Regions from separate parts of the Rahnella sp. JUb53 genome, predicted to be linked through region 2. Evidence: predicted binding sites of a transcription regulator. Region 2 holds the regulator's gene; the other holds the start of a gene.
The links. The regulator Fur, encoded in region 2, represses iron uptake genes when iron is present. The targets are predictions, from matches to a motif close to ATAATAATGAGAACNACTATCAA.
Positions count from the first base shown of each region.

Region 1: the regulator Fur is predicted to act here: its motif matches at 9,764-9,786, upstream of EC840_RS03210 (TonB-dependent siderophore receptor).

Region 1 covers NZ_SLYT01000001.1:678,876-691,416, forward strand. The annotation lists gene phoA (alkaline phosphatase) at 499-1,923, opposite strand; gene EC840_RS03190 (L,D-transpeptidase family protein) at 2,772-3,692, opposite strand; gene EC840_RS03195 (DHA2 family efflux MFS transporter permease subunit) at 3,956-5,509, opposite strand; gene EC840_RS03200 (HlyD family secretion protein) at 5,590-6,714, shown strand; gene EC840_RS03205 (TetR/AcrR family transcriptional regulator) at 6,752-7,342, shown strand; gene EC840_RS03210 (TonB-dependent siderophore receptor) at 7,496-9,613, opposite strand; partial or broken gene EC840_RS03215 (methyltransferase) at 10,008-10,202, shown strand; gene EC840_RS03220 (glycoside hydrolase family 3 N-terminal domain-containing protein) at 10,212-12,173, opposite strand; gene EC840_RS03225 (chromate transporter) at 12,285-12,541, opposite strand, start outside.
Region 2 covers NZ_SLYT01000003.1:510,297-522,837, reverse strand. The annotation lists gene seqA (replication initiation negative regulator SeqA) at 1-266, opposite strand, end outside; gene ybfF (esterase) at 505-1,287, shown strand; gene ybfE (LexA regulated protein) at 1,550-1,831, shown strand; gene EC840_RS10180 (methyl-accepting chemotaxis protein) at 1,907-3,589, opposite strand; gene fldA (flavodoxin FldA) at 3,998-4,525, shown strand; gene fur (ferric iron uptake transcriptional regulator) at 4,839-5,294, shown strand; gene chiQ (ChiQ/YbfN family lipoprotein) at 5,478-5,819, opposite strand; gene EC840_RS10160 (OprD family outer membrane porin) at 5,833-7,254, opposite strand; gene glnS (glutamine--tRNA ligase) at 7,703-9,373, opposite strand; gene nagE (PTS N-acetyl glucosamine transporter subunit IIABC) at 9,567-11,513, opposite strand; gene nagB (glucosamine-6-phosphate deaminase) at 12,015-12,541, shown strand, end outside.

The DNA of each region.
Region 1 (12,541 bases), on a different contig from region 2:
GATTCCCGAGTTTCAGGTTTCGAGCCTCGGGTCTCGAACCATTCACTCGGTGCCATTTTTGATCACGCCAATCAACTTTTCTAAAAGATGAAAAACAGTCTGCCGTTGATTTTCAGATCGTGCGGGCGATTCAGAAATCTTGCTGAATGAGAGGTTGCAGACCATAGGCTGCAATCCCGAAATGAAGGCACCGCGTAGCGGCAAGATTTCCAGCCTGTCGCAGTGGTAGCTGAAACATAGTGTCTAGCGATAGCGCGCAGTAAAAGAGCCGGAGATCCTTAAGAGGCGCGGCGATAGGCGCCTCTTGAGGCCAGTTTGGGTGGCAACCCAAGGTGTTGACCTTTGGGCCAGTGTGGGCGGCGAGCCCACGACCTTGACCTTAAGGCCAGTTTGGGTGGCAACCCAAGGTCTTGACCATAAGGTCAGTTTGGATAGCAACCCAAGGTTATAAAATTTTAGGCTTTTGAAAAGCCGCCCAAATGCAGCGGCTATCCTGCATTACTTGATCGCCATGGCATCCCGCATCGTATAGAACAAATCTGTCTGATCTGTCAGACCGACCACATTCCCCGCATGTGGCCCGAACGCGGCTATGCGCAGTTGAGTCCCGGTATGTCCCTGCGAATCATCTTCGGAGTTGCCGTAGCTGATGGTCATCGGCGCGCCGTCTTTGGTGGTCAGCGTCTGCGTCAGGCCCGGTGCTTTGGCGTCGGCTTCGATTATTTGGCTGGAATGCGCGTGGTCGGCGGTGACGATAACCAGCGTGTTGCCGTCCTGACGGGCGAATTCCAGCGCTTTCTGTACGGCCTCATCCAGGTCGACCGTTTCACCAAACTGTCCGCATGGATTGGCGGCGTGATCCTGCTTATCAATTGATGCGCCTTCAACTTGCAGGAAGAAACCGTTCTGATTGGTTTTCAGCAGGTCGATAGCTTTTTCTGTCATCGCCGCCAGCGTCGGGATATCTGCGGTGCGTTGCGGATTGGCTTCACAGGTCACGGCAGGTTTGTCGATATTACCGTGATAAGTGGCTTTCGGCCCCTGCCAGCGAACCGGCATGTTGCCTTCGGAAAACAGGCCCAGTACCGGTTTCTTCTGGTCTGCCTGCGTGATTGCGCTCAGCTGTTCAGCGTTCTCCACCCAGACATAACCCTGCGCCAGCGCCTGGTCTTTCAGTGATTTCCCCTGGAACTCACCGGCTTTCGCCAGCTGACTGAATGATTTTCTGCCGCCGCCCAGCGTGACATCCGCACGAGCCTGCAACAATTGTTCAGTGATCGAACCGCGTCCGCCGTTTTCCAGTGCGTTGCTGGCACATTTCTCTGCCGTTTCTTCCGGGCCATAGCATTTGCGCGAGGTGACATGGGCGATTTGCGCTGCCGGTGTGGCATCCTGCAATTCAGCGGTGGAAACGTTGCCGGTGGCTTTACCCGCCGCTTTAGCAATTTCGAGAATGGTCTGGTGATCTTTACCGTTTACATCCACGCCAATCGCACCGTTATAGCTTTTGACGCCGGTTGTCCAGGCAGTGGCGGAAGCAGCAGAGTCAGTTACATAACTTGGTTTCTGCGTTTTCTTGTCCAGAGAATAATGTGTGTACTGACCAGTCAGCGGCAGGGCATCGATACCTTTGAAATAGCCGCCTGCACCTTCGGCATAGTTACGCGCAGAGGTAATTTCAGAATCACCCATGCCGTCGCCAATCAGCAAAATGACGTTTTTCACCGTTTTGTCGGACAGCGATGCTTTCAGCGCGGCGGTCTGATCACCGCTCAGGCGGCGTGCGCCACCCGGTTCTGTCAGCACGCCTTTCGCGGCGCGGTCAGTCAGCGTGTCAGTTTCAGCGGCGAGGGAGGCGGCAGAGGCGGAAAGCAGCACGGCGGCAGTCACTGCACGGGCGATCAGAGATACAGATTGTTGCATTGTCAAAACTCCTTTTTCTAAACCATCGGAAATAAAAAAACACATATAGATATTTTTTGTTACCGGAAGGTTAAGGGAGAGTTGTGACGGTTTAATGACAGGCACCGGGTTGGTGATGAGACTGGGGGTTAACTTCAACTTCAACTTCAAGGTCAATACCTTGGGTTGCCACCCAAACTGGCCTTAAGGTCAAGGTCGTGGGCGTCGGCCCACACCGACCAGAGACCCGGTAACGCGCGGGCCTCTGGACTCCGCGCTTTTTTCACTACGCGCTGTCGCGGGTATGACGGACATGTTCTGGTGCATTGGTGAGTGGCGTAAAATGTCATCGCTGCGCGATTCCCGAGTTTCAGGTTTCGAGCCTCGGGTCTCGAACCATTCACTCGGTGCCATTTTTGATCACGCCAATCAACTTTTCTAAAAGATGAAAAACAGTCTGCCGTTGATTTTCAGATCGTGCGGGCGATTCAGAAAACTTGCTGAATGAGAGGTTGCAGACCCAAGGCTGCAATCCCGAAATGAAGGTACCGCGCAGCGGCAAGATTTCCAGCCTGTCGCAGTGTTTTCTGAAACATAGCCCGCGAGCGGAAGCGCGTGTTGAAAAAAGCGAGGGGAGTTCAGAGGGGAAAAGCCTTTCCCCTCTGGTCGGTTTCGGCGCTGCCCGATAAGTGATCACCGCAACTGAGAAACCGAAACTTTCTCGGCACAGCTTTCAGTGCAACTGAGAAACCGAAACTTTCTCGGCACAGCTTTTCAGTGCAACTGAGACGCCGCCCTTTGCATCGGCACTATGCAAATAAAAAAGCCCCGGAGATCGGGGCTTTTTCATAAAGACATCAAAGCCGCTATCAGTTGACCTGAACCGGCATACCGGAACGCATCTCGATCGCGCGCTGAACCACAGTCTGGTTAACCGCAGGATCCATCGCAACACTGCTTGCGCTGCCGGTCAGAGTGATTGGCAGCGGTTGCTGGGAATCAAACTCTTCCTGGTTAGAGGACAGCGGGTTGTGGATCTCAATGTAACGTTTGCCGTCTGGCTCAATGGTGGCTTTCACCGGTTCGTTGATGAACTGAACACGTGTACCTTGCGGCACGTTGTCGTACAACCATTTGATGTCAGCATCACGCAGGCGCACACAACCGTGGCTCACGCGCAGACCAATACCGAAGTTGGCGTTGGTGCCGTGAACGGCATACAGACGACCCACGTACAGCGCGTACAGACCCATCGGGTTGTCCGGACCAGCAGGGAAGACGGCTGGCAGGAATTCGCCACGTGCAGCATATTCTTCATGCATTTTTGCGGTTGGCGTCCAGGTCGGGCCGGCTTTTTTACGCTGAACGGTCGTCACCCAGTTCATCGGGGTGTCTTTGCCAAGCTCACCGATACCGATTGGCAGAACCACTACAGTGTTGGTGCCTTTCGGGTAGTAATACAGACGCATTTCAGCACTGTTGATCACGATGCCATCGTGCGGAGTATCCGGCAGGATCAGTTGCTGAGGAATGGTCAGCACGGTGCCAGGAGTTGGCAGGAACGGGTCAACGCCAGGGTTGGCTTCAAGCATGTTGCTCAAACCCATCTGGTATTGCGCTGCGAAATGTTCCAGTGGCAGGCTGCTGCCCTGAGGAACAGTAACTGTGATGTTTTCACCGACCAGACGACCGTTATTGGCCGGCAGAGGGTAGACCACAGCAAAAGACGCCTGGCTATATGCAGCAACTGCCAAAACCAGGGTAAGGATTGCGCGAATGCTCATTTTCATATTTTCGTTGGTCGTTAATGCCACACTGGCAGTTGTTGTCAGGATGTTAATTCCCCCCGACGCAGTCGAAACCGGCCGGAGAGATAGTGTACTTGCACATAGCACTTGAAAGGGACTCAGTATGTGTAACGAATCGCATTTCAGGGCCGCTAATTATAAGGATTTATTTCAAACAGGCCAAAGCTTTCTCACCATGTTAGAAAAGTTCCCTCAGCTAAAGGCATTTTTTGATGCAGGCTCCACATTTATTTACATTCGTCTGCTTATTTACGGCAAAACGGCACCATGATCAGCGCCGCCAGGAACATCCAGGCCATCACCTGAAAAATATCATTGAAGGCCAGGGTCAGAGACTGCGCGGCTACTTTGGCGCCGAACAAACTTTTTGCCATCAGTAAGGCCTGCGCAGTGTCTGGCGTGAGATGACCGATCCTTTGCGCCAGCGAGCCAATCACTTCCTGCGCGCTGTCGCTATATTGCCCTAGACTTTCGCCGAAACGCGCCGCATGTACCCGTGTCCAGTCCTGCAACCAGGTATTCACGGTAGCAATACCAATCGCGCCACCCAGATTGCGCATCAGGTTAAACAACCCGGACGCATAACGCAGTTCCGGCCCCTGAAACGCGGTCAGTGCCATGTTCACGCTCGGTACGATACACAACATGATAAACAGACCCCGCACGACCTGCGGCCAGAAAAACTGTTCCGATCCCCAGAATGTGGTGACAGCCGTGGTAAGCCACAGACTCAGTGCGAAACCGGATAATCCCACGGCGATCAGCAACCGGCGGTCAACGCGGTTGATTAATCTGGCGGCAATAATCGTGCTGAAAAACTGCCCGACGCCGACCACAAACACCGTCGTCCCGATTTCCAGGCTGTTGAAATCGCGGATGCGGCCAAGGAACACCGGCGTCAGATAGGTAGAGGCATACAGCCCGAATCCGACCACCAGATTGAACAGGCAGGCGAAGGTGAACGTTGGATCGCGAAAAGGCGTCAGGCGCACGATCGGGTTTTTGGAATAAAAGGAGCGTTCGAGGAACAGGATAAAAGCCACCAGCGAGAACCAGGCTGATATCTGGATCTGCGGATCGCTGAACCAGTTCTTGCGCGGACCTTCTTCCAGCACGTATTCCAGGCAACCAAGGGCTATCGCCATCGACAATAAATGCACCCAGTCGATGCGTCTAAGCATCGAAAAATCAGCCTTATCAACATGAATGAACAGTACCGCACCGGTCGCCACCAGAATGCCGGGCAGGATGTTGATGAAGAAAATCCACCGCCAGTCGAGTAACTGCGTGACCACGCCGCCGACCGTCGGTCCGAGCGTGGGCGCCAGCACGCTGACCATGCCGAGGATCGCCGGGATCAGCGCCTGCTGTTTACCCTGAAACATGGCAAAACCGGTGGCGAAAACAGTCGGTACCATCGCGCCGCCGGTAAAGCCCTGCAAAGCGCGGAAGAAGATCATCGATTCAATATTCCACGACAATCCACAACCCATACTGCTGAGCGTGAACAATGCGGCAGAGGCACTGAACAGCCAGCGGGTGGAAAGCGCCTGCGTCAGAAACGCCGAGAAAGGGATCATCACCAGCTCGGCGATCAGGTAGGACGTTTGTACCCAGCTGATTTCATCGGGTCCGGCAGACAGCCCGGCCTGCACATCGTTTAACGAGGCGGCGACGATCTGAATGTCGATCAGCGCCAGGAACATGCCGAACGCCATAATGCTGAAAATCAGAAACTTGCGTGAGGTCGGGTAATCCGCAGGCGAGAGCGTTGCGGATGGCGTCAGGGTGGCAGGCATTTTTGTGAGATCCCGGGGCTTGTTTATATGATAAGCATCATATTAATATGATGACCATCATGCAATGAGTGAGAATAAAAATGAGTGAAACCACAGCAGGTGAAGGGATCGCGGTTCCGGTGGAGAAATCCGGTAAACGTTCAAAGCGGATCTTTGTGGTCAGCGGCATTGCGCTGGCTGTTGCTCTTGGCGGTGCTGCCTGGTTGCTGGCTGCGCCTGCATCGGAATCAACCGACGATGCCTACCTGACCGCAGATGCGACTACCGTCGCGCCAAAAGTGAAGGGGTTTGTGGCAAAGGTACTGGTGCGGCACAACCAGCAGGTTCATGCAGGGGATAAACTGGTCCTTATCGACAGCGAGGAATTTACAGCACGTCTGAATGCGGCACGCGGCGATCTTCAAGATGCGCGGGCGCAGGTCGCGCAACAGCAGGCGGCATTGCTCAGCCAGCAGGCGCAGGAACAGCTGGCACTGACTCAGATTGACGCGGCACGCACGGCAATCCGTTCCTCCCTTGCCGAGCAGCAACACGCCGAAGCCGAACAGCAGCGTTATCAGTCGCTGGCGGTCAGCGGCGCGACGTCACGTAATGATGCCGACCGCTATAAAACCACCGCCGTGACCGCTGAACAGACCTCGGCACACGCCGCTGCCATGCTGGATGTGGCGCAAAATCAGGCGGCAGTCACACATGCAAAACGCGCTGAAATTGAAGCCGCGCTGGCGCTGGCGAATGCGGCAGTCGTGAAAGCGCAGGCGGCGGAAGATCTGGCGCAACAGGATCTCAATCACACTACGATTTTTGCAGCCGTGGATGGCGTGGCGGGAAACCGTCAGGTTCAGGTGGGCGATTATGTCACGCCCGGTCAGCGGCTGATGACGCTGGTGCCGGAGCAGGGGATTTATGTGACAGCCAACTTCAAAGAGACGCAGACCGGCAGAATGCAACCGGGACAACGGGCGGATGTCCATGTCGATGCGTTGCCGGGTGTGACGTTTCGCGGTGAAGTCGACAGCCTCGCGCCAGGTTCCGGTTCCACATTTGCACTGCTGCCGTTTGAGCCGGGCACCGGTAACTTCACCAAAATTGTTCAACGGGTGCCTGTGCGTATTCGTCTCGATGCCGGTCAGCCGGATTTAGCGGCGCTGCGTCCGGGATTATCGGTGGATGCCCGCGTTTCGTTAACCGATGCGGTCAGGTAAACTATGACGGCAATTTTCTGATGATCAGGGCCTGACTATGCGCTATGAAAGTGAACATAAACCTAAAATCCGCGAGCGGATCGTGAAAGAAGCGGCGAAAGCTATCCGCGCCAAGGGGCCGTTGCAGGTCAGCGTGGCTGGCGTGATGAGTAAAGCCGGTCTGACGCACGGCGGGTTCTATGCGCACTTTGCCTCAAAAGATGCCCTGATCGAAGCAGCTATCGCACAGATGTTTAATCAGGTGATGGCGCGCTGGGATAAAGATAATCAGGGGCTGACCGCACAGCAGCAACTGGCGGGGTATATCGATTTCTATCTTTCGACATGGCACCGTGATAACCGTGCGCAGGGCTGTCCGGTTTCCGCGCTGGCTTCGGAAACACCCCGTATGCCGGCAGCTTGTCAGGCGGAGTTTGCACGGGGGATCGAACGGATCCGAGGGATGATTTTTCGTCAGCTGACGGAGATGGGCGTTGAGGATTTAAAAACCACGGCGATATCAGTCAGTGCAGAGCTGATGGGCAGCTTGTCGCTGGCACGTTGCGAACCTGATCGTAAAGCTTCGGATGCGTTGCTGGAAAGTGCGCGAAAGACGGTGAAAGCGCGGCTGAATTTGCCGGAAGAATAAACTCTCAGAATCGCTCCCTCCCCTGCGAAGGGGAGGGTTGGGGTGGGGTATTAAGTTCTAAATCAAAAGTTAAGGTTTTCTTAAACAAGGTGTTAGCCCTTAAAACCCCCTCCCAGCCTCCCCCTTCGCAGGGGGAGGAGCTGAAAAAATCTATCAGAAGTCATAACCTACTGTAGCAACCACAGTACGTTCCTGACCCCAGTAGCAGTAGCTGGTGCCGTAACAGGCCGCGACATATTTCTTGTCGAACAGGTTGTTGGCATTCAGCTGCACATACGCGCCTTTCAGCTGCGGATTAAACTGCACCAGATTCATACGCAGTGATGCGTCAACCAGCGTGGCAGAAGGCATGTGACGGGTGTTTTCGTTATCCGCCCATTGTGTGCCGATGTAGCGCACGCCCGCACCCATATCCACACCAATCGGCGTGTTGTACTGACCCCAGATGGACGCCATTTGTTTTGGCGTCACATACGGCGTGTTGCCGTTGTTTTCGGCGGCATCACGGATACGCACTTTGTTGTAGGTATAACCGGCCATCACGTTGAAGCGTTCGGTAACCTGTTTCTTGGCTTCCAGCTCCAGACCCTGTGAACGGATTTTCCCTGCCGGCTCGTAATAGCTGCCCACCACCACGCGGTTACCCACGTCTTTTTGCGTCAGATCATACAACGCCGCGCTGTACATATCGGACGTGCCGACCGGCTGGTATTTGATCCCGGCTTCGTATTGCTCGCTCTGCATCGGTTTCAGCAGGGTGCCATCAGCGCCCGGCAGGGCAGATGGGGTCATCGCCTGGCTGTAGCTGACGTACGGAGAAATCCCGCTGTCGAAGGCGTACAGCAGGGAAGCGCGGCTGCTGAAGTGTTCGTCTTTACGTTCGCTGTTGCTCTGCGTGCCGTAAATGCTTTCGTAGCTGCGGCTGGAGGTTTTCAGCGTGTCGTAACGGCCTGACAGGGTCAGATACCATTTGTTCCAGCTCATTTCATCTTGCAGATAAGTGCCCATCTGCTCATAACGGTTTTTACCGCGTGAATGGCTGTAATAATCCAGGGCATCGCCGCCCACACCGGTGTACGGGTTAAGTGGCTCAGCGGTGGCGCCATCAGATTTCACGTCGTTGATAAAGTGGGAATAATCAAAGCCCAGTACCACTTTATGTGCCAGTTCGCCGGTGGCGAAATCCGCTTCCAGCTGGTTGTCGATAGCAAACGTATCCAGAGATGACTTCTCACCGGAATAGTAGCGATTCATCAGCGTACGGTCTGCGTTCCAGCCAGCCTGATACACCTGATCCAGTTCGGTATTGGAATGGGTGTAGTTGGCGTTCTGGCGGAATGACCATACGTCGTTAAACGCGTGCTGGAATTCGTAGCTGTAGATCTGCTCCCAGCGTTTGAACTGGTTGCGGGTGGTTTCGCCATCGAAGAAACCACGGCTCAGTTTCTGACCGTACAGGCTGCCGTCGGCAGGCACTGCGGCGTGATAACCGCCGGACGGATCTTTTTGCAGATAAGCCCGCAGTAACAGGGAGGTGTTTTCATCCGGCGTCCACAGTAACTGCGGAGAAATCGCGTAACGCTCTTCACGCTGATGATCGTACTGCGTATCGCTGCTGCGGGTCATACCGGTCAGGCGGAATGCCAGCTGATCGTTGATCGCGTTAGTGTAATCGAACGCGCCGCCTTTGGTGTTTTGTGTACCACCGGAAAGCTGGAAGTGACCTTCTTCAGCAAACTGCGGGCGCTTGGTGGTTTCCATCACCACACCGCCGGGAATGCTCTGGCCGTAAAGTGCAGAAGACGGGCCTTTCACCACATCAATACGTTCGAGGAACCACGGATCAACCTGAATGGAGTTGTAAGTTGCGCCATCGCTGAGAATACGCAGGCCATCAAGGAAGGTGTTGTTGACGTCACCGCCGTGGAAACCGCGCAGGGAAATTGTGTCATAACGCGTTGCGCCACCGGCAAAGTTGGTGAAGACGCCGGGCGTATAGTTAAGTGCAGCGTTAACCGTGGTGGCGTTCTGGTCAGTCATTTGCTGACGGGTCACGACAGACACGGCCTGACCGGTAGTGATCAGCGGCTGATCCGTTTTGGTCGCGCTTTTACTGGTTTTTGCACTGTAACCCTGCGTCGGGGCATCTGCGGTATCAGCAGGTGCGGCTTTGACAACCACGGTATCTTCGGCAGCCATTGATGCAGCCGGAACGGCCAGCGCCATGGCGCACATCAGCACCGAGCGTTTGAGGGGGAAAGCCAACAACATATTCATAGTCCCTATAAATAACCTGATAAATCATCAGGTGATTAATTGATGCGTGTGAAATAGACCCAAAAAGCCAGCAGGGTTACGCGCGGAAACCGCGGCGCAATAACGCGGTATGGCTTAACGAAAACGAGACGAATGTTAAACTTAATGATAATTGTTATCATTATTATTTTACAAATTCAAGGGGGTTTTCTTCTAAAAATGTGAACTGACGCATGTTTATCATGATGAAATACAGGGTCTTTTTGATTGTTTTACGAACAACCTTACTCAGGCAATGGATATCGAATATGATTACCGCATCGTGAAATTAGAAGAATCCCTTGAAAACGCAGACAAAACCGCAGTTACGGATAAGCTTTAAGAGTGAGTTTTTTTAAATCGAAAAAGTTCACGACCGAGATCGGGAAATAATGCAGTGAGGGACGGCGCGGTGATCGATCCGCATAGCGACGACGCCCGTGTACAAGGCGTTCGCCGCTTTATTGAGATGATTGAGCAGGAACCCCGCTTATCTGCCACCGCGCTGCAAACCGTCGGCAGCAAAGGCTGGGACGGTTTTGTGCTGGCGAGGGTAGTCAGCTAAACGCAGGCGTTAACGCGCCAGACCAAAGCCAATGTCAAACAGCGGGTTTTCGCTGTCATGCGGCATATCCGACTGTTGTTTAAGCACGGCTTCCATCGATGACGGCAGTTCGAACGGCAGTTTGCCGGTATACGCTTCGCTGCTGGTCAGACGGCTAAACAGCACCGCATCGCTGACCCCGAAATTGCCAATAACCGCTTTTGCTTTGTCATTCACGTTGGTCAGAATAGCAGGGCGGTCGAGGTACACCGTCACCACCGTGGGTACCGCTTTGCTGGCTTTTACGATGGCCTGATAATCGGCATTGTCATCGGTAAAGGCCAGTGAACCTTCATGGTGGCGCTTGCCGAAGAACCACTGTTTATGCGGTTGTTCATAAGGTGCATGGGCGCGGATCAACGCGACATCAGCTTTTTCAGGCGCATCAACCACGGTGAAACCTGCGGCCTGTGCGGCTTTCGGTTCGAGACCATACAGCCACACTTTTTTGCCTTTTTTCAGCGGCAAAAGATCATCGGTATTTTGCAGTAAAACAAGGGAGTGACGTTGCGCCGCATCGGCTTCTTTCTGCCAGTCTGCGCGTCCGACGGTTTTCACTGCTTTCTGAGGATCCACAAACGGATTTTCAAACAGTCCAATGCGGAATTTCTGCTCAAGGATGCGCACCACGGATTCATCCAGCCGCTGCTGCGTCAGCTGTTTTTCGTTGACCGCATTCACCAGGAGCTGTGAGTCAGTCACGCCGCCAAACTGATCCACACCAGCCTTCACCGCTTTGACGAAACGCTGCTGCGGCGTCAGCTTTTCAACGCCCCAGGACATGCCGCCGGGTACCGGTTCTTTGCCTTCCGGCGAACCGTTCAGGCATTCGTCTTCGCAGTTGCTGGTGATCAGCCAGTCGCTGAGGATCACCCCTTTGAAACCATACTGACCGCGCAGGATATCCATCAGTAACTGATGGCTGAATCCGGCACCGACCTGTTCCAGCGGTTTGCCTTCAAAGGACGCGTTTTTCAAAATAGAGTAGGTGGGCATGACGCTGGCGACGTTGGCTTCGAACGCGCCGGTAAACGGATAGATGTGCTCTTTGAGATTATTGCCCGGGAACACCGCGTTTTTGCCGTAAACGTTGTGACTGTCGTAGCCGTTTTCCGCCGCACCGTAGCCGACCCAGTGCTTCACTACCGAAATCACGCTGCCCTGATTCAGGCCATCGCCGCCATTTTGCATCCCTTCGATGTAGCCGCGCACCATGTTATGCACCCGCGTCGGGTCTTCACCGAAAGTACCACTGATACGCGCCCAGCGCGGTTCGGTCGCCAGATCGGCCTGCGGAGAAAGTGCCTCGCGAATGCCGACAGCCAGATATTCCTGACGGACGATATCGGCGTAGCGGCGGGTGAGTTTTTCATTGCCAATTGCCGCCAGCCCTAACGTTTCCGGCCACTGTGTGAATTTGCCGGAAGCCGTGCTCGCGCCAGTCAGATATTCAAACGAGTTGCGTGGATCACTGCTGATGGTGACCGGAATACCGAGTCGTGATTTTTCAGCAATCTGCTGCAGTTTATTGTTCTCTTCTGCCATCACCGCAGGGTCTTCCGCTGACAACCGGGTGATCAGACTGTTGACCTTCGCGCCGGAAATCATCTTTTCCGCCGCCGCCATATCATAGTGAGTCCCGGCGCCGATCGGACTGTTGGCCGTCGGTGCGGAGCCGTGCATCATCACCCCGGCTTTTTCTTCCAGCGTCATACGTTTTACCAGATCCGCCGCGCGTTCTTCCGGCGTCAGTCGCCAGTCCTCATAAGGTTCGAGTTTGCCGGAGTGATTGAGATCTTTAAATTGCAGGCCATCAATGGTCAGCAATGTCACTTCCCGCTGACTCAGTTCGGGTTGATCGGTATCAGCAAAAGCAGCCGGTGTGGAAAACAGAAGGGCAGAAACAGCCAGGTTCAGAGGTTTGATTTTCATCATCATCCTTAATTATTTTGTGTCTATAAAGAATTGATAAATATAGAAACTTAATGCTTAAGGAATAACCTATTTACCTGACTGATATTGCGATCAGGTTCTCAAATGTTATCAGCCAAGCACCATTCCCAGTACCGCGCCGACCGCCAGTACCCATAACGGGTGGATCCGCTTATTAAGCGCCAGCAGGGTACACAGGGCGATCACGCCGGCAAGTGACAGCGTGGTGGCTGAAGCTTTGGCGATCAACAGTCCGCTCGACACCACCAGCCCGACGGTGACCGGCACCAGTCCGCGCTGAATAACCTGACGCCACGGTCGGTCTTTATAACGCTTCCAGCCCCCCATCACGATCAGCGTCACCACGG
Region 2 (12,541 bases):
TTGGTCTGCTCTGCGTATTCGTCAGACAACAACAGTTCACGGACGGCGCGGACTTTATCACGCGACGTCGGTGCTGCAGCGGCGACAGGTTTTTCCTGTGCAACGGTGCCGGCAATAATGGAAGCATTCACTGTCGCGGCAGGAGCGGTCTGTCCGGCAGTAAACTTCAACATACGGCGTAAAATATCAGACGCACTTTCACCGATAGCCTGCGTGTGGCTGGCAATGTAGCGGTAGAGTTCTTCGTCAACCTCAATAGTTTTCATCTTTATCCAGTACTGTTTTTCTACTTAATTCAAAAGGATTATACAAATTTCTACACAGTAACAAACAGGGGAATTGTGCCGCGAAGCAAAAACCAGACTACTTCCCGTTTTTGCTGCATGCAGGCTCCGGCCTGTTCTTGCTTCTGGTAGTCAAATCCCGCTCAGGCATCTGGCAGAAACTTTCTGTTTTAAAAAATCATCCGCAACTCATGATAACCTAATGGAATCGTTTATCAGTATGAACTTCGCCATGAAATTACATTATCGCCTGCAAGAACCTGAAGTCGCTGGCAGCCATGCCCTGCCGGTTTTGTTAATCCACGGCTTGTTCGGAACCCTTGATAATCTGGGCGTTCTGGGCCGCGACCTGAAACAACAGCATAGAGTGTTACAGGTCGATTTGCGTAACCACGGCCAGTCCGGGCGTTCTGATGAGATGTCATACGCCGCGATGGCGCAGGATTTAGCAGAAACGCTGGATGAAGTGGGTTTCCAAAAAATCATTGTTATCGGCCACTCGATGGGCGGCAAAGCAGCGATGGCGCTGACCGCGCTGATCCCTGACCGTATCGAGAAGCTGATCGCCATTGATGTCGCGCCGGTCGATTACCGCGTGCGCCGTCACGATGAGATTTTTGCGGCGATTAACGCCGTCACCGCTGCCGGATTACGTGACCGCACGTCGGCTGCCGCCTGTATGCGCGAGTATATAAAGGAAGATGGCGTGATTCAGTTTCTGCTGAAATCTTTCCAGCAGGGAGAATGGCGCTTCAACGTTCCGGTGCTGCTCAGTGAATATGAAACCATCACCGGCTGGGAAGACGTACCGGCGTGGGATCACCCGGCGTTATTTATCCGCGGCGGATTGTCGCCGTATGTGCAGGACGCTTACCGCGAAGATATTGCCCGTCAGTTCCCGCAGGCCAAAGCCTATGTCGTCGCCGGAACCGGACATTGGGTTCACGCGGAAAAACCTGAGGCCGTGCTGCGTGCTGTTCACCGTTTCATCGATGTGGACTAAGGTTTAACATCCTGGGGATAAATTGTGCAAAAAGCCTGCACAACTTAGAAAGTTATCATGAAATCAGGGCAATCAGGCGTTGTGAACCCCAGGGGCGCCAGTGTATGATTGCGCGCTATAATTTTGCCGCCCCGTTTCACTCAGGCTGAGTCGCGGGGGGTAAATTGGGTCAGGGTTTCTTAGCCCGAAATGTGTGAAACGCTCGTCAGGAATCGGCTTGCCGTTTTCCGATGTAAAAACTTCCCTGGTTGTACCGCTACCTATGGCAAAAGAACAACTGGATCGCACGACGATTGATCTGTTCGCAGATGACCGCCGTCCGGGGCGTCCAAAAACAAATCCGCTATCCCGTGATGAACAGCTCAGGATCAACAAGCGCAATCAGTTACGCCGCGATAAAGCGAGCGGTCTGCGTCGCGTGGAGCTGAAAATGAATGCCGATGCTGTTGATACGCTCAATAAGCTGGCTGAAGAACGTAACATCAGTCGTAGTGAACTGATTGAAGAGATGCTGCTGGCGCATCTTAACGGTCATGAAGGCTGATTGAAAACGGGTAACCTTTCCTGGCTACCCGTTTGTTTTTTCTTACTTATTCAACGCTAACTCTCTTCGCCCTTCTCAAAACGTTTCCCAGTTCTCAGCACTTTTCGCGCTATTCGCCGAAAGCAACCCGCCCATCCCGGTATCCGGACGCAGCAACGGAGCGGAAACCGCTTTCGCTGGACGTCCCTTCACGTTGGTCACGCTGTCTTTGAGTTTGAACGTGGCCACAGCGTTGTTGAGTAATGCAGCCTGTTCTTCCAGAGAAACCGCAGCCTGCGATGCCTCTTCAACCAGCGAGGCGTTCTGCTGCGTCACACTGTCCATCTGAGTGATCGCCACCGCCACCTGACCGATGCCTTTGCTTTGCTCATCAGATGCCGAAGCGATTTCTGCCATGATATCGGTGACATGCGTAATTGAGCGCACCACTTCATTCATCGTCAGACCGGCGTTTTCAACCAGTTTTGAACCGCTGTCGACGCGGGAAACCGATTCACTGATCAGGGATTCGATTTCTTTCGCCGCCTGGGCGCTGCGCTGTGCCAGATTGCGCACTTCGCTGGCGACCACCGCAAATCCACGCCCCTGTTCGCCCGCACGTGCGGCTTCAACCGCGGCGTTCAGCGCCAGAATGTTGGTCTGGAAAGCAATGCTGTTGATGACCGACGTAATTTCAGCAATTTTCTTTGAGCTGCCGGAAATGTCTTTCATGGTACTGACCACGTCCGCCACAATATTACCGCCCTTCTGCGCCGTGCCGGAAGCTTCAATCACCAGCTGGCTGGCGTGATGTGCGTTATCGGCATTGTGTTTCACCGTCGCTGTCAGTTCTTCCATGCTGGCTGCGGTTTCTTCCAGAGCAGAAGCCTGTTCTTCGGTACGCGAAGACAAGTCATTATTGCCCGCTGAAATTTCCGATGCGCCCTGATAGATATGGTTAGTACAGTTACGGATCGTCTGCACCGTATTCACCAGACTCGCCTGCATCACATTCAGCAGCGGGATCAGTTTACCGGCGCAGTTTTTACCGAACTCTTCCATATACTGCGTCAGGTCACCGCTGGCGATCACCGCGAACTGATCGCGGATTTTATCCAGCGGTTTCACCAGCGCCATCACCAGATAACGATCGGTCAGCAGCAACAGGATCAAACCAATACCAAATGCGCTCAGCTGGATCACTTTGCTCATGTAGGTCAGATGATTGGATTCATTTTGTGCGGCCTGAAAATCAACTGCAATCTGGCTGCTGACCTTTTCCATTGATAAACCAAAAGTACGGCTCAGCGCCGGAACCGTGGTGTTGGCTAACTGGTTATAGGTGTCGGTATTCTTACTGCTGGCAGCATTGAATAACGGCGTAACGCCCTGTGTCAGCAGGTTTTCCCAACTGGTCTGCAGTTCCTGAATGGCTGATTCTTCCAGGCCCGGATGGGGTACTGATTTAAAACCAGCCAGCGCCTGAGTCAGTCCATCAAGAGATTGTTTGGCGCTGTCAAAAATTTCGGGGCCTTTTGACGGGTCAGCCTGAAGCTGTGCAACCGCACGACTCAGACGCGTCACGGTACGGAAATACTGATCATTGCCTTTGCTGATCAGCGTCATGTTGTTGACCAGTTCGGTACTGTTCCTGGTATTTTGCGTTAATGTGCCAAGTGATGTGACGGTATAAAGGGAAACACCAGCCCACATCACGCAGAAGATGCCAAGAATGGTTAATAAAGCGGCCCTGATGGTAATATTTTTTAAAAACTGCACGATATGCCTATCTCGAAACAGGACTGTTTCTGGTCTGAGGATTGACGGGGATGCGGAGAATCAAAACAGGTAACCAGCAGGCTTACGCCCCCGGACATGTTTGAACACCTCTCCGGGCATCGATTTCTTTATTATGTTGAGATTGCTCTCGCATCATCTATCGGCGGGACATGCATAAACTTAAGGAATGAGCCGGTATATTTCTTCACTTTGCTTATGACCTCAGGAACCCTGTGGTTGATAAGCACACGATGGCGATAACACTTTAAAATATTGCCCGATAAACTTATTCCCCAGTTAAGAAGGCGAGCAGAAGCATATTCTCCGCCTCGCGAGTTTGGTATCATCTTCGCTATTATTGCCTGCAATGCAGGGCACTTCATTTAGAACAAGAGGTTAGATAATCTTATGGCCGTTGTAGGTATCTTCTTTGGATCCGATACAGGTAACACCGAAAACATCGCTAAAATGATCCAGAAACAATTGGGTAAAGATGTGGCTGAGGTGCATGACATTGCGAAGAGCAGCAAAGAGGATCTGGAAAAATTCGATATTTTGCTGATCGGAATTCCAACCTGGTATTACGGTGAAGCGCAGTGTGACTGGGATGACTTTTTCCCGTCGCTCGAAGAGATAGATTTCGAAGGTAAGCTGGTTGCCCTGTTTGGCTGCGGCGATCAGGAAGACTATGCCGAGTATTTCTGCGATGCACTGGGTACCGTGCGCGATATCATTGAGCCACGCGGCGCAGTGATTGTCGGACACTGGCCAACTGAAGGTTACCACTTTGAAGCATCCAAAGGCCTGGCAGATGATAAGCACTTCATCGGACTGGCAATTGACGAAGACCGTCAGCCGGAACTGACCGCTGAACGTGTTGATGCGTGGGTGAAACAGATCACAGAAGAACTCAGCCTTTCAGAAATTATCGGCTAAAACCCTGTTGGCCCTGAGGATTTATTCTACAATTGAAGGGCCAAACTATTACTGAAATTAACAATTTAACCGCTACAAAATTGTAACTTTTGGTCGTATCAAGGTACACTGAGTTCATCTGTTTTTTCTATCGATCAAGTCGTTGCATTATTAATGTGACAGGCAATTTGTGATCTTTATTAACAGGCTGTCGTTTACGAGAATGGGCACACTTCCCTTAAACGAAGAACAGTAAACGAACAATTTTGTGCCGCCGATGCCACAGGCTGCATGCCTCAACTTGATTAGCACATAGTAACAGGACTGAATCCGCATGACTGACAACAACACCGCACTGAAGAAAGCCGGCTTAAAAGTCACGCTTCCGCGCCTCAAAATCCTGGAAGTGCTGCAAGCGCCGGAAGGTCATCACGTTAGTGCGGAAGATCTGTACAAGCAACTGATTGATATGGGCGAAGAAATTGGTCTGGCCACGGTTTACCGTGTTCTGAACCAGTTTGATGATGCTGGTATCGTCACCCGTCATAACTTCGAAGGCGGCAAGTCCGTATTCGAACTGACTCAGCAACATCACCACGATCACCTGATCTGCCTGGATTGCGGTCGTGTGATTGAATTCCGTGACGAATATATTGAAGGTCGTCAGCGTGAGATTGCTAAAAAACATGGCATCAAACTGACCAACCACAGTCTGTACCTGTACGGTCACTGTGAAGCAGGCGACTGCCGTGAAGATGAATCTTTGCACAATGACAAACCTGCGCATTAATTTGCACAGCTTCGATTGTCGCAAATACTCTAAATAAACTAACCGCTGGAAAGCGGTTTTTTTATGTCTGCGTTTCACCCCGAACACAGACGCCGCTTACCGACGTAGAAAACCCCGGCAAGCCGGGGTTTCGCTTTTGATAATGATGATTTTGCCAGCTAAGGCTTTTACAAAAATCTGCTATTAGTTCGCCATTACAGGCGCGTTATTGGATGTGATTTCCTGCCAGATTTTACCGCAATCCGCCGCATATGCCTGACCATCACCGGTTTTGCGCGCCGTCAGACAGCGCTGGTAATCCAGCACGCGTACTGTTTCCTGTTCCGCAAATTTTTGGTGTTCTTTTTCCTGTTTCAGCTTGTTCAGCAACACCTGACAAGTCGCCAGTTTGTCCGGATTACCTTCTGAAGAATTAATACACGCGCGGTAGTCTTCACGCATTTGCGAAATCTGTGCCTGATCGGCGGTAGGCGCACAACCTGCCAGCAGAACAACAGATACCGCCATCATCAGTAATTTATTCATCGACATAACGACCTCAGAAAATAGTGAATGGAGCAATAACGATGAATTTCACGTCTTTTTCATCCTGGAATATGTTGCCGTAACCCCCGCCCCAGCTCGGAATATCCGAGTGGTTGTCGTACTGGGTGTAATGCAGTTTGAACAATGTCCCCTTAGCGCGGCCTTCCTGAATGGTGTAAAGCGCATCCAGGCTCCAGGCGGTCTCTTTCAGACGCTGGCTCTGGTCATAAGCGGCATTGGTACTCGGTTTGGCGTCCCACGCGTAAACGTAAGAACCCCCGACGGCAAAGCCCGGCAGATCCCATTTCGCCAGATCGTAAAGTACGCCGGCGTACACCGCTTTCTCGCCGTTGGCGTTGAAGTCCGAACGGTTATCCCACCACACGTCAAGACGACCGTTGGAGGAGGAATACGTCGGGGTCATACGTTGCAGGAAGTAGCCCTGATTACCTTCCGCTTTGACCATCGTACCTTCCAGCCGCCAGTTAAACTGACCGGTGGTGTAACCGAAAGTCAGCGCCTGCAACCAGGCCATCCCGTCATACAAGCTGTTCGGATCGTTCTTATTGCTGATGCGATCTTCCGCACCGTAGAACTGGTAGCTGGTGGTCAGCGGATTGCCCATCAGATCGATTTTGTAAGACGCTTTGGCAAAATACTGATCGACGTAACTTTCAGCCTGACCAAAAGCGCCTTCCAGCACAAAGTCGTTTTTGAAGTCGTATTTCGCTCCAAGAGAGTGGATGTACGAAACGCCCGTTTTCTTATCGTTCTGGCGGAAATCATCCATTTCCAGATGCCACGGAGATTTATATTCGTCCGCCCACATGTAGGAGAAACTCAACTCTCCCGGATCACCGAAGTCATGCTTGTAGCCCGCTTCCGCGCCGCGGTAAGTTCCCGGCATGAAGCTCCAGTGCGGCGCAATCAGTGTCTGGCCCGTTGGCTGGATGTAGCCGGCATGTCCCCAGAATCCGCCGTATTTAAATTTACCGGCGGCTTTGTACAGGCTGACCCCACTTTTATCGCCGGAGTAATCTTCGTCGTAGGCACGGTTGCTGTTGGAGAAAGCGATTTCGTTGGGATGTCCGCTTTCGCTGCTTTCGGCCATTTCAATCGCCGTAAAGGCTGCGATATCAATACCAAACATGTCCCAGGCATAGCCGGAAGAAAAATCGAGATTCAGGTTTGCGGTAGAATGCGAAAGGTTGGTTGTGTAGTCTTTGTAGTTGTCGCTCGCCGGATCCATGTCCTTGCGGTCACGCTCACGCTGCCAGTAATACACACCGCCGGTCAGCGTCGAATCATCAATAAAACCTGCCGCTTTGGCATCTTCAGAAAACATCATTCCGCCACCCAATAAGGTGCCGGCAAGAGAATATAGTGCAGGTTTCAGGTAAGCCGATCCCCTGCCCCTGTTAAGGTGCTTGTGCATAGAAATTCCTCATCTTTGACTAAAAAATACCAACAAAACCCAAACGGGTATTAAAAGCGGCCGCCAAAGGCGTAACCGGTTAATTCATGATCAAGAGTATTTTTCGCGACGCGAATTATCAATGAGTAATTACTCCTTGATCGCCGAAGTATGACTAAGTGCACATAAAGATGAAAAAGTGTAACAAAAAGCTTTAAGAAAGGGTCAGGCAGAGAGTTGATAAAAATAAATAATAGAATCAGTAAATTGTAAATTTTAAGCTTTCATTTAAACGTTTCAGCACACAAAAAACAGGGTTTAAAAGTAAACATCAAAAATACATTAATTCGCGATGAAAAACAAAATCACCATGCACCTGTCATTACTAGCAGACAGAAATAGCAGACATAAAAAAAACGCAGCCGGAGCTGCGTTTCATCAGTCGTTCAAACAAGCCATTCAGAGGCAATTACACGACGGGTTTGCTTTCCCAGGTATCACGCAGACCAACGGTACGGTTGAACACCAGATTGTCAGCGCTTGAGTAGCGGCTGTCGGCGCAGAAGTAACCTTCACGCTCGAACTGCAGGCTGATTTCAGCCTGAGCAGCCACCAGAGAAGGCTCAACAAAACCGTGAGCAATCACCAGCGATTCCGGGTTGATCGTGGTCAGGAAGTCTTCTGCCTGGCCAGGATTCGCCACGATGAACAGACGGTCATACAGACGGAATTCCGCCGGTTTACCTTCTGTCGCAGAAACCCAGTGGATCACACCTTTCACCTTGCGGCCATCAGCGGGATCTTTGCTCAGCGTTTCGATATCGTAAGAACAGAAGATGGTGGTGATATTGCCTTCTGCGTCTTTCTCAATGCGTTCCGCTTTGATCACATACGCATTGCGCAGACGAACTTCTTTGCCCAGCACCAGACGCTTGTACTGTTTGTTCGCTTCTTCGCGGAAATCAGCCTGATCGATGTAAATTTCGCGCGTGAACGGCACTTCGCGGGTACCCATTTCCGGCTTGCTCGGATGGTTCGGCATTTTCACCATCTGCACGTCATCACCGGTAAAGTTCTCGATGATCACTTTAACCGGATTGATAACCGCCATGGCGCGCGGTGCGTTTTCGTTCAGATCGTCACGAATACAGGATTCCAGCGCCATCATTTCGACGTTGTTATCTTGTTTTGTCACGCCGATACGACGGCAGAATTCACGGATAGACGCGGCAGTGTAGCCACGGCGACGCAGACCGGAAACGGTCGGCATACGCGGGTCATCCCAGCCTTCAACGATTTTATCCGTCACCAGCAGGTTCAGCTTACGCTTGGACATGATGGAGTATTCGAGATTCAGACGGGAGAACTCGTACTGACGCGGATGGCATGGAATGCTGATGTTATCCAGCACCCAGTCGTACAGACGACGGTTGTCCTGGAATTCCAGCGTACACAGTGAATGGGTGATCCCTTCCAGCGCATCGGAAATGCAGTGGGTGAAATCGTACATCGGGTAGATGCACCATTTGTTGCCGGTCTGATGGTGTTCTGCAAATTTGATACGGTAAATTACCGGATCACGCATCACGAAGAATGGCGAAGCCATATCGATTTTTGCACGCAGACACGCAGCGCCTTCAGCAAATTCGCCGTTACGCATTTTTTCGAACAGCGCGATGTTCTCTTCTACGCTGCGATCGCGATACGGGCTGTTTTTACCCGGCGATGTCAGGGAACCACGGTATTCGCGGATCTGATCAGGAGACAGTTCATCAACATACGCCAGACCTTTATTGATCAGTTCCAGCGCATAGGCGTGCAGCTGATCAAAATAGTCTGAAGAATAGTGAATATCACCACTCCAGTCGAAACCTAACCATTGCACGTCGTGTTTGATGGACTCAACGAATTCAATATCTTCTTTTGCCGGGTTGGTATCGTCAAAACGCAGGTTGCACTGCCCCTGATAGTCTTGCGCGATGCCAAAATTCAGGCAGATAGATTTCGCATGACCAATATGCAGATAGCCATTAGGCTCAGGCGGGAAACGGGTATGAACGGTATTGTGTTTCCCGGTCGCCAGATCTTCATCAATAATCTGACGGATAAAATTTGTTGGGCGGGCTTCTGCCTCACTCATTGTGCAATTCCTCTACGCGACATTTGACTCTACGGATAACCGCTTATGTTCCAACAAGCCACGTAAGGAAACAACCGTTAGTTGCATAAAATCGTGGTTATCTGCATGACTTCTGCTTAGAAGCAATAAAAACGCGGGAAGAGATTACTCTCTTCCCGCGACAGGGCTTTCTACTGTGAATCAATCAACAGAGTTACTTACTCTGGATCTCGAACAGTTTGGTCTGACCGGCAACCACTGAGCCGCTGGCCAGAGAAATCACACCGGTGTAATCGTCGATGTTGCTGACCACAACCGGGCTTATCATTGAGCGCGCATTGGCGTTCAGATAATCCAGATCCAGTTCCAGTACAGGCTGACCAGCGACGACCGTTGCACCTTCTTCAACCAGGCGGGTGAAGCCCTGACCGTTCAGTGCAACCGTATCAATCCCCATATGCACCACGATTTCAGCGCCGGAAGTGGTTTCCAGGCAAAACGCATGGTTGGTATTGAAGATTTTCACCACAGTACCGGCCGCAGGAGAAACGACGATTTTGTCTGTCGGACGAATAGCGACGCCATCACCGACCGCTTTGCTGGCAAATGCTTCATCAGGCACCTGATCCAGCGCAACGATGTCACCGGTAACCGGCGAAACCAGCGTCTCTACGACGGTTTTGACGCTGTTTGGCACAGCCTGCGGCGCTGCTTTAACCGCAGCCACTGGCGTAGCGACACCGGCAGCAATCGGGCCACGCGCCATCACTTTCTTCATGGCATCTGCCAGAGATTCTGCTTTAGCGCCGACGATAACCTGAATACTTTGTTTGTTCAGACGAACAATACCTGATGCCCCCAGACGTTTACATGCGGCGTCATCAACGGTGCCGGCATCTTTCACGTTCAGACGCAGACGGGTAATACAGGCATCAATACCTTTAAAGTTATCAGAACCACCCAGAGCACCGATGTAGCTCACAGCCAGCTGATTCAGACCTTCTTCAGTGTTGCTGTTTGCTTCAGGCTCACCGATATGATCAACGTCGTCTTCACGACCTGGCGTTTTCAGGTTGAACATACGGATGATAACGCTGAACAGAACGAAGTAGATGATGAAGAAGATCACACCCATCACCAGCAACATCCAGACGTTTTTACTTGCTGCTGGCAGGTTGTACATCAATGCATAGTCGATGGCGCCTGCAGAGAAGGAGAAGCCTGCGTGAATGCCCAGAGCGGTTGCGATGTACAGGCTGATCCCGGTCAGGATGGCGTGCACTAAGTACAGCAACGGAGCAAGGAACATGAACAGGAATTCTAATGGCTCGGTCACACCGGTCAGGAATGCAGTCACCGCGACTGACACCAGCATACCGCCTACTAACGGACGACGCTCTTTCGGTGCAGCAAAGTACATGGCACAGGCTGCGCCTGGCAGACCGAACATCATGATTGGGAAGAAGCCGGACATGAACATCCCTGCAGTGCCGTCACCCGCGTAGAAGCGGTTGATGTCACCGTGGAATATAGTACCTGCAGCGTTAGTGAAGTCACCAATCTGGAACCATGCGATGGTGTTCAGAACCTGATGCAGACCGGTTGGGATCAGCAAACGGTTAACGAAACCAAAGATACCTGCACCGAATGCGCCAGCACCTACGATCCACTCCCCGCCCGCACGGATTGCATCCTGCACCGGAGGCCAGACGTAACCGAAGATAGCGGCCAGAATCAGACAGAAGAAGCCGGTTGCGATAGGAACGAAGCGTTTCCCACCGAAGAAGCTCAGGAAGTCAGGCAGTTTGATATCAGACCAGCGGTTGTAAACCATACCGCCCACCAGACCGGTGATAATACCGGCCAGCACGCCCATGTTTACCGCAGGGTTGATGGTGATCATCGCTTTAGTCAGGATGAAGTAACCAATACCACCGGCTAATGCTGCTGCACCCGCGTTGTCTTTAGACCAGCTGGATGCCACACCAATAGCAAAAATTAATGCGAGGTTATCGAAAATCCCGCCACCGGCTTGCGCGATGAAAGGCATATTAAGAAGATCAGGCTGACCGAAACGCAGCAGTAAAGCAGCGACCGGCAGTACGGCTATCGGCAGCTGTAGCGCTCTGCCTAAACGCTGAAAGAATCCAAGAATATTCACATTTCCCCCTATCCGCCGTCAGGCGAATCACCTAAGTAGTTTAATTAGTATGGTTACTACCTTTACATTTACCGTTCCGATTTAACCAACTGCACTTATAACTAACAGCACTGCGAGTGTAAAAAGATTATTTCGTATCGCAAATTAAAACCTCTCTTTTTGTGAGAAATGTCACCAAAAAGAGGTCATAACATGCCATCAGACTGGTCAACACACAAAACTTATTTTATCATTAAAAAAATCTAGACGGCATTGTGCCAGTCATAAACCGCCGCGGTGGTTTACGCTTAACAAGACCGCCTTTGAACTGACGAACTTAGTTTTTACTTTGACTACGTATATCCGCAGTCATTGACGTTGCAGGAAGGCGGCAATCGAGTGGATCCCGATGAGCTTACACAGGTAAGTGATTCGGGTGAGCGAAAGCAGCCAACGCCCCTGCAGCGTCAAGGACAAAGGATATCAACAGTATATTCAATATTCTGAAACTAGAGGTACGTGATGAGACTTATTCCTTTAAACACCACCACTGAAGTTGGCAAATGGGCTGCACGTCATATCGTTGAACGTATTAACGCTTTCAAACCTACCGCCGACCGTCCTTTCGTTCTGGGCCTGCCTACCGGTGGTACCCCTCTCGAAGCTTACAAACATTTAATCGCCATGCATAAAGCAGGCCAGGTTAGCTTCAAGAACGTCGTCACCTTTAACATGGATGAATATGTGGGTCTGCCGCAGGAACACCCTGAGAGCTACCATACTTTCATGTATAAAAACTTCTTTGATCACGTTGATATTCCACGCGAAAATATCAACTTGCTGAATGGTAATGCACCCGACGTCGACGAAGAATGTCGCCAGTACGAAGCGAAAATTAAGTCTTACGGCAAAATTAACCTGTTCATGGGTGGCGTGGGTAACGACGGTCATATCGCGTTCAACGAACCGGCTTCATCCCTGGCTTCTCGTACGCGTATCAAAACCCTGACCCATGAAACCCGTATCGCGAATTCCCGTTTCTTCGACAA